One region of the Pedomonas mirosovicensis genome, then DNA from elsewhere that is predicted to be linked to it. Evidence: predicted binding sites of a transcription regulator. Region 1 holds the regulator's gene; the other holds the start of a gene.
The links. The regulator LexA, encoded in region 1, represses DNA repair genes until DNA is damaged. The targets are predictions, from matches to a motif close to GTTCCNCNCTTGTTCT.
Positions count from the first base shown of each region.

Region 1 (4,422 bases):
CCGTTGGATTTACATGACGAAGCAGAACTGATGACCGATACGCTGCAGAAGATCCTCTCCACCAAGCGCGAGCATGTCGCCCGCTGCAAGCTGGCCAAGCCTCTGTCGGCGGTCGAGGCCGACGCCAGGGCGCAGGAGCGGCCGCGCGGTTTCCTGATGGCGTTGGAGCGAGCCCGCCGCGAGGGCCGTTACGGTCTCATCGCTGAAATCAAGAAGGCCAGCCCCTCCAAGGGGTTGATCCGCGAGGACTTTGACCCGCCGGCACTGGCCGAGGCCTATCTCGCGGGCGGTGCCACCTGCCTTTCGATCCTGACGGACGAACCCTATTTCCAGGGCTGCAACGCCTATCTCAAGGCCGCGCGGCGGACGGTACCCCTGCCCGTTCTGCGGAAGGACTTCATGATCGACCCCTACCAGGTGGTCGAAGCCCGCGCCATCGGGGCGGATTGCATCCTGCTCATCATCGCCGGGCTTGAGGACAGCCAGGCCGCCGAGCTGGAGGCCGCCGCCGAAAGCCTCGGCATGGATGTGCTCGTCGAGGTGCACAGCGCCGAGGAGCTGGAGCGGGCCACCCGTCTCAACTCCCGCCTGCTCGGCATCAACAACCGCAATCTCAAGACCATGAGCGTGGACATCAACACCACGATCGAGCTGGCGAGCCTTTTGCCCCAGGGCTATCTGGTGGTCGGCGAAAGCGGTCTTCGCACCAAGGCGGACCTGGACCTGCTGGCCGCCCGCAGTGTCACCACCTTTCTCGTGGGCGAATCCCTCATGGCCCAGCCGGACGTGACGGCGGCCACCCGCTCCCTCCTCGGCCTGGCGGCGGAGTAACCTTATGGCGGGCGGGCTCAGCCATATCGGCGCGGGCGGGGAGGCCCACATGGTCGATGTCTCGGCCAAGGCCGCGACCGAGCGGCGGGCCCTGGCCACCGGGCGCATTCTCATGTCTCCGCAAGCCTTTGCCGCCGTTCGGGACAACGCCATCGCCAAGGGCGACGTGCTATCGGTTGCCCGTGTCGCCGGCATCATGGCGGCCAAGCGCACGTCAGACCTCATTCCGCTGTGTCATCCCCTGCCCATTCAGAAGATTTCGGTCGATTTCGCGTTGGAAGAGCAGGACTTCGCCATTTCCGTCATGGCCATGGTGAAAACCACTGGCCAGACAGGCGTTGAGATGGAAGCGCTGACAGCGGCAAGCATCGCCCTTCTCACCGTCTACGACATGGCCAAGGCGGTGGATAAGGCGATGCGGATTGAAGGCGTCCGCCTGCTGGAAAAGACGGGCGGCAAATCGGGTACCTTTAAAGCGGAGGCGTAACATGCTGAGCGTGGCGGAGGCGCAGGCACGGGTTCTGGCAGCCGCTGGCGCGCGCCGGCGCGAAACCGTGCCTCTTCACGAGGCTCACGGCTGCTATCTGGCGGAGGATGTCACTGCCCTGCTCTCCCAGCCGCCGTTCAACGCCTCGGCGATGGATGGCTACGCCGTCCGCTTCGAGGATATCGCCCCTGGCATGACCATGCCGGTCATCGGCGAGGCCCTTGCGGGCAAGGCGTTCGATGGCGTGTGGGAAGAAGGCGTCGCCATCCGCATTCTCACCGGCGCGCCCATGCCGGAAGGCACGGATACGGTCATCCTTCAGGAAGACGTGGCCTATGAGGACGGCGCAATCCGCATCATGGAGGAAGGCCCCGGCTTTGCCGGACGCCACGTCCGCAAGGCGGGGCAGGATTTCGCCCTTGGTGCCCTGCTGCTCAAGGCCGGTAGCCGGCTGAACGCCCGCGCCATTGCGCTGATGGCCGCCAGCGGCCATGGCATGGCCGAGGTCTACGCCCGCCCGCGCATCGCCATTCTGGCCACCGGCGACGAATTGGTGCCGCCCGGCGCGCAGCCCGGCCCGGACCAGATCATCAACTCCAACGGCGTCATGCTGTCGGCTCTTGCCCGCGCGGCAGGGGCCGAAGTCGCCGATCTCGGCATCCTGCCCGATCGTCATGATGTCATCCGCGACGCCATCGCGGACGTGAAGGACGTGGACATTCTCGTCACCGTCGGCGGCGCGTCGGTGGGCGATCACGACTACGTGCAGGCGGCGCTCGTCGATGCCGGCGCCACCATCGATTTCTGGAAAATCGCCATGCGCCCCGGCAAGCCGATGATGCTGGGCACGCTGGGCGATGCGGTCGCCATCGGCCTGCCGGGCAATCCGGTTTCGGCCTATGTGTGCGCCCAGCTGTTCCTGTTGCCGCTGGTGCGCCACCTCATGGGCGCCTCCAATCCATTCCCTGCGCCGCTCCAGGGCCGTCTGACGATGGACATGCCCGCCAACGGCCCGCGCGCCAATTACCAGCGCGCCCACGTCGCCGCCGGGCCGGACGGCTGGGAGGTTACCCCCTTCCCGGTGCAGGACAGCGCCATGCTCTCCCGCCTTGAGGAGGCCAATGCGCTCGCCATCCGCCCGGCCGAGGCTCCGGCCGCGGAAAAAGGGTCGAATATCGCGTTTCTGCCCCTCAACAATGATTGACGCCTTTGTGGAACTTTCATAGAACGTTCATAGTCTGTTCCACAAGGACTTGGGCATGCTCACCCGCAAGCAACACGATCTGCTGATTTTCATTCATCAGCGCCTCGAGGCGACCGGCATCTCGCCGTCGTTCGAGGAAATGAAGGAAGCGCTGGGCCTCAAATCGAAGTCCGGCGTGCATCGGCTCATCAACGCTTTGGTGGAGCGCAACTTCATCCGCCGCCTGCCCAACCGGGCCCGCGCGCTGGAGGTGCTGCGCCTGCCTGATGCGGCTGCGCCCTCCCGCGGTGTCAAGCCGCAGCTGGCCAGCGATCGGGATGCCGCCATCGCTGCCGCCGACAACGTGGTGCGTGGCACCTTCGGCAAGCCGAAGGCCCCGGCTGTAGCCACCACGGCATCCTTCGTGGAGATTCCGCTGCATGGCCGCGTCGCCGCCGGTCAGCCCATCGAGGCGCTGGAGAGCGATCGCCAACTGGCCGTACCGCCGGCGCTGCTTGGCCCCGGCCAGCACTTCGCGCTGGAGGTCTCGGGCGACTCCATGGTGGAGGCGGGCATTCTGGATGGCGACTACGCCATCATCCGCAAGGCCGACCATGCGCTGGACGGCGACATCATCGTTGCCCTGGTGGACGATGAGGAAGCGACGCTGAAGCGCCTGCGCCGCAAGGAAGGCAAGGTCCGGCTGGAGCCAGCCAACGCTGCCTACAAGACGCAGGTTTACGAACCCAAGCGCGTCCGCATCCAGGGCAAGCTCGTCGGCCTGATGCGCCGATATTGAGTTGGCCGGTCCTGCGCTGGCCGGTACTGGATTAATTGTGGAATTTTGATTTTGCGGGAGGGGCCCCGTGTGCAGAGGCGCACAAGCAATAAGGCCCCTCCTTCACCTCCCTTACATTATCGGGCCCTTCGTTATCAGGCTGCGCCCTGCATGAGCGCAAAGCCGTCTAGGGTCTCCGCGTCGACACAACCGTTCGACCGGGCGCGCCCCATTTAAATCCCCAGCATTCGTCAATCCCCAGCCTTCACGCCACCGCCTGACCGGGTGCGTCCCCAAAAACGAAGGGGGGTCGCAGGGGGACAAGTCCCCTGCAATGAAAATCAACACCCCTTAAACCCGCTCAACGCCCGGCGGCGGCCCACGGGTGGCGGCCGCGCTGCGTTTCAGCTCCCTGCACGTCAAGCCGGCCGCCATCGAGAAAGCGCAGCGTTGTGGCCCCCAGCCGCTCCCGCGCCGGGGCGTCCAGCTTCAGCCGTTTCGGCGCGCACCAGCCCGGCAAGCGGCGCGGCGCGATCACGATGTCATTGTCCGCGCACAGGCGCCGCAGCGCCGGGGCCTCAAACCAATCCTTCAGCCACACGACCGACCACCAGCGTCCGGCCTGCCACAGCGCCACCCGGCATACCCCCTCGCCGCAGTCCTGAACCAGCCCCGGCGTTGCCGCCATATCGGCCAATGGCAGCATGGCGGTCGTATCCAGTCCGCTCTCCTCCAGCCACATCTCGCGGGCGAACGCGCCGCGCCGTAGGGTGGAGAACGCCATGCGCCCATCCTCCAGCCGCACCGCCATCATGCCGCCATCCTGGCTCACGAACAGGTCCGGGCGCGGCGTCATTGCGGCAAGCGCCACGCCGGCCAGCATGGGCAGCAGACCGCCGAGCCGCAGCCTCGTGCGCCACAGGCACAGCCAGACAAGGCCGAACATCATCAGCCCGAAGGCCGGATTGCTCGGCGTATGCCAGCGCACCACCGCGCCTTCCCAGCTTGAAACCTCCCGCGCCAGCGCGATGACGAGATCGAGCCCCACCCGGACCACCTCTGTCACCCAGTCGATCCCGCCCACGCTCTCCGCCAGCACCGCCGCCATCAGCCCCGGCATGATGACGAGGCTGGTGAGCGGTA
Region 1 covers NZ_JAKFIA010000001.1:1,879,088-1,883,509, forward strand. The annotation lists gene trpD (anthranilate phosphoribosyltransferase) at 1-31, shown strand, start outside; gene trpC (indole-3-glycerol phosphate synthase TrpC) at 31-831, shown strand; gene moaC (cyclic pyranopterin monophosphate synthase MoaC) at 836-1,318, shown strand; gene L0C21_RS08975 (molybdopterin molybdotransferase MoeA) at 1,320-2,522, shown strand; gene lexA (transcriptional repressor LexA) at 2,578-3,300, shown strand; gene L0C21_RS08985 (ComEC/Rec2 family competence protein) at 3,641-4,422, opposite strand, start outside.

Region 2 (4,422 bases), 320 kb from region 1:
GGGCAGGTGCTGGCCATCAACGCTGCCTGCGGCCGGATTTCCGGCTACGATGCAAGCGAGCTGATGGGCCGGAACCTGACGGCGCTGTTCGCCCTGGCCGATGACAGCGAGGTGCTGCTGCGGGCGGCGGACGGCTCGTCCGTGCCGGTGCGGCTGGCCGAGATTCCGCTCGCGCCCCAGGGCAGGGGCGGGGAAGCCTTCGGCTATGTTTACCTGCTGCTGCGCGAGACCGCGCATACGGTGGTGGCCGGCGGCGCGGCGGACGATATCGTGCACGGCCTGCTCGACAGCCTGCCGTTCGGTTTCGCCACGGTCGACCGGGACAGCCGCTTTCGCTACATCAACCGCGCCTTCACGCACGCGGTCGGCATCAAGCCGGAGGCAACGCCGCTCTATCCGGTCGATCTGGTGCACGAGGAAGACGCCAGCATGGTCGCCGAGGTGGTGCGGAGCGTCGCCAGCGGCCGCCTGCCGAACCGGGATCTGCAGGTCCGCCTGCGCGGCGGGCGGGCCGATCCGGTGCGGCTCAGCATCGCCCACATCGGCATCGGCGACGCGGCGGCCGTGATCGCGCTGCGCGACGACGCCGAGCAGCGGCGCCTGCAGCAGCAGATCACCCAGGCCACCAAGATGCAGGCGGTGGGCCAGCTGGCCGGCGGCATCGCCCATGACTTCAACAACATCCTCACCGCCATCATCGGCTATTGTGACCTGATGCTGCTGCGTCACGCGCCGGGCGACGCGGACTTCGGGGATCTCAACCAGATCCGCCAGAACGCCAACCGCGCCGCCAATCTGGTGCGCCAGCTGCTGGCCTTCTCGCGCCAGCAGACGCTGAGGCCGCAAATCCTGCAGGTGTCTGACGTGCTGGCCGAACTCTCCAACCTCTTGAAGCGGCTGATGGGCGAGACCATCACCCTCAACATGATCCACGGCCGCAACCTGGGGCCGGTCAGGGCCGACCCCGGCCAGCTGGAGCAGGTGATCGTCAACCTGGCGGTGAATGCCCGCGACGCCATGGGCGGCTCGGGCGAGCTGACCATCCGCACCTACCAGGTGGCGCCGGAGGAGGTGAAGAAGCTGGGCTACCAGATCATGCCGCCGGCGGACTATGTGGTGATTGCCGTCACCGACACCGGCCACGGCATCCCCAAGGAGCACCTGGGCAAAATCTTCGAGCCGTTCTTCACCACCAAGGAGGTGGGCAAGGGCACGGGGCTGGGGCTGTCCACCGTCTATGGTATCGTCAAGCAGACGGGCGGCTTCATCTTCGCCGATTCCGAGGTGGGGCGGGGCACCACCTTCACCATCTACCTGCCGGTCTACATCGCCGCGCCCGAGGAGCAGGCGGTGGAGGAAGCCAAGGCGGCGGAGGCGGTGTCCGACACCTGGGGGCATGGCACCGTGCTGCTGGTGGAAGACGAGGCCATGGTGCGCGCCGTCGCCAAGCGGGCGCTGGAGCGCAAGGGTTACAACGTGCTCACCGCCAACAACGGCGAGGAGGCGCTAGAGGTGATGGAGGGATTGGACCAGCCGGTCGACCTTCTTATATCCGACGTGGTGATGCCGAGCATGGACGGGCCGACCCTGGTGCGCCATGCCCGCGAGCGCCACCCGGACCTCAGGATCATCTTCATCTCCGGCTATGCGGAGGAGCAGCTGCGCCGCTCCATCGACGTGCCGGACGTGGCCTTCCTGCCCAAGCCGTTCTCGGTGCAGGAACTGGCCGAGGCGGTGCGGGAGGCCATCGGCCGCAAGCCGGCGCAGAACGAATCAAGTGGCGGGATTACTGCCTGAATCCAGGCAGGAACGCGTTCCAAATGTATGAATTAATGCCAATGGAATCAAAGGCTTGTCTGCCAAGCTTGCATATGAGAACAAAACAGGTACAAAGCCTGCGTTGCGTTCGACGCTCTGTGCCTCTATGCGGGAGAAAAGAAAATGTCTGCATCTCTTCGGGTGATCGAGAAAGACTCTATGGATAAATCGCGCGCACTGGAAGCCGCACTGGCACAGATCGACCGGGCATTCGGCAAGGGTTCGGTGATGAAGCTGGGCCAGCGCAGCTCGGGAGTCGAGATCGAGACCATCTCGACCGGCTCGCTCGGCCTGGACATGGCGCTGGGTATCGGCGGCCTGCCCCGCGGGCGCATTATCGAAATCTACGGCCCTGAATCCTCGGGTAAGACGACCCTGGCGCTGCATGCCATCGCCGAGGCGCAAAAGGCGGGCGGCACCGCGGCGTTCATCGACGCCGAGCACGCGCTCGATCCCGTCTATGCCCGTAAGCTGCACGTGAACATCGACGAGCTGCTGATCTCGCAGCCGGACACCGGCGAGCAGGCGCTTGAAATTGCCGATACGCTGGTGCGCTCGGGCGCGATCGACATTCTGGTCGTTGACTCGGTGGCGGCGCTGACGCCACGCGCCGAACTGGAAGGCGAGATGGGCGACAGCCACGTCGGCCTGCAGGCCCGCCTGATGAGCCAGGCGCTGCGGAAGCTCACGGGCTCCATCTCCAAGTCCAAGTGCACGGTGATCTTCATCAACCAGGTGCGTATGAAGATCGGCGTGATGTACGGCAGCCCGGAGACCACCACCGGCGGTAACGCGCTCAAGTTCTATGCCTCCGTGCGTCTGGACATCCGCCGCACCGGCCAGATCAAGGAGCGCGACGAGATCGTCGGCAACCAGACCAAGGTGAAGGTGGTCAAGAACAAGCTGGCTCCGCCGTTCAAGCAGGTCGAGTTCGACATCATGTACGGCGAGGGCGTCTCCAAGATGGGCGAAATCCTCGACCTCGGCGTGAAGGCCGGCGTCGTGGAGAAGTCGGGCGCCTGGTTCTCCTACGACAGCCAGCGCATCGGCCAGGGCCGCGAGAATGCCAAGCGGTTCCTGCTGGAGAACCCGGACATGGCCAACACCATCGAGGCGGCCATCCGGCGTAACGCCGGCCTCGTTGCCGAGGCGCTGATGACCTCGCCGAGCGAGGAAGACGACATCTAAGCCGTCGTTGCGTGTCAGGGTTCAGGGAGAACCCGTGATCCTGCTGGACAGGTAAGCTGGACAGCTAAACAGTGGCCGGGCGTTTCCGTGTGACAAGCAGGGGGACGCCCGGCCATTGTGCGTTCTGGGGCTGGAGATCTACCCCCCTTCGTTTTGGGGCGCAGCCGGTCAGACTGAAGGAGGCGCCGGAAGCGCGGCCCTGCCTTTCCAGCTCCAGTGGGCTCCTGCGCTGTTCACGCGCACGGCCCGACAAGCGTCAGGGAGCGGGAGGAACAAGCCCCTCCTATCTGTTTGGATGCACGCCTCCGCGTGTGGGGGGCAAGCCCCTCGCAAAAAGATACGGGGAGCACAGAACCGGAAAGGAAAACCGGGGCAGAGGGCGCGGCAAAGGGCGGCAAAGGGCATCCTTCGTGCGTATCCCTCTTTTCACCAGAGCGCATAAAGCTTAAGTCAGGCGCGAATTGATCGCGGTGTCCGGGCGGGAATCCGTCTTCGGGCCGCTGAGACAGGACAGGAGGCTCGGCCCTTTCTTCCCCCCCTTGCGGGAGGCCAGGGCCGAAAGATTAGAAAAGAGGCTTAGGCGTGGCCAGTTCCAACGAAATCCGCTCATCCTTCCTCGACTTCTTTCGCCGCGAAGGCCACGAGGTGGTGCCGAGCAGCCCGCTCGTGCCGCGGAACGACCCGACGTTGATGTTCACCAACGCAGGCATGGTGCCGTTCAAGAACGTGTTCACCGGGCTGGAGACGCGCCCCTACAAGACGGCAACGTCCTCGCAGAAGTGCGTGCGTGCCGGCGGCAAGCACAATGACCTGGACAATGTGGGCTACACCGCTCGCCACCACACCTTCTTCGAGATGCTGGGCAATTTCTCGTTCGGCGACTACTTCAAGGAGCGCGCCATCGATTGCGCCTGGCGGCTCATCACCAAGGAGTGGGGCATCTCCAGGGATCGGCTGCTGGTGACGGTCTACCACACGGACGACGAGGCGTTCGACCTGTGGAAGAAGATCGCCGGCTTCTCGGATGACCGCATCATCCGCATCCCGACCAAGGACAACTTCTGGTCCATGGGCGACACCGGCCCGTGCGGCCCGTGCTCGGAAATCTTCTACGATCACGGCGAGCACATCTACGGCGGACCTCCGGGTTCGCCGGAAGAGGACGGCGACCGCTGGACCGAGATCTGGAACCTGGTGTTCATGCAATACGAGCAGGTGGATGCGGAAACCCGCCTCAACCTGCCGCACCCGTCCATCGACACCGGCATGGGGTTGGAGCGCATCGCAGCCGTGCTCCAGGGCAAGCACGACAACTATGACACCGATACGCTGCGCGCGCTGATCCTGGCCTCGGCCGACGCCACCGGCACCGATCCGGACGGCGCGGGCAAGGTCTCGCACCGCGTGATCGCCGAC
Region 2 covers NZ_JAKFIA010000001.1:1,558,456-1,562,877, forward strand. The annotation lists gene L0C21_RS07530 (hybrid sensor histidine kinase/response regulator) at 1-1,797, shown strand, start outside; gene recA (recombinase RecA) at 1,942-3,006, shown strand; gene alaS (alanine--tRNA ligase) at 3,589-4,422, shown strand, end outside.
Region 2: a site for LexA is predicted at 1,875-1,890, ahead of recA (recombinase RecA). Genes of this name have one in related genera too.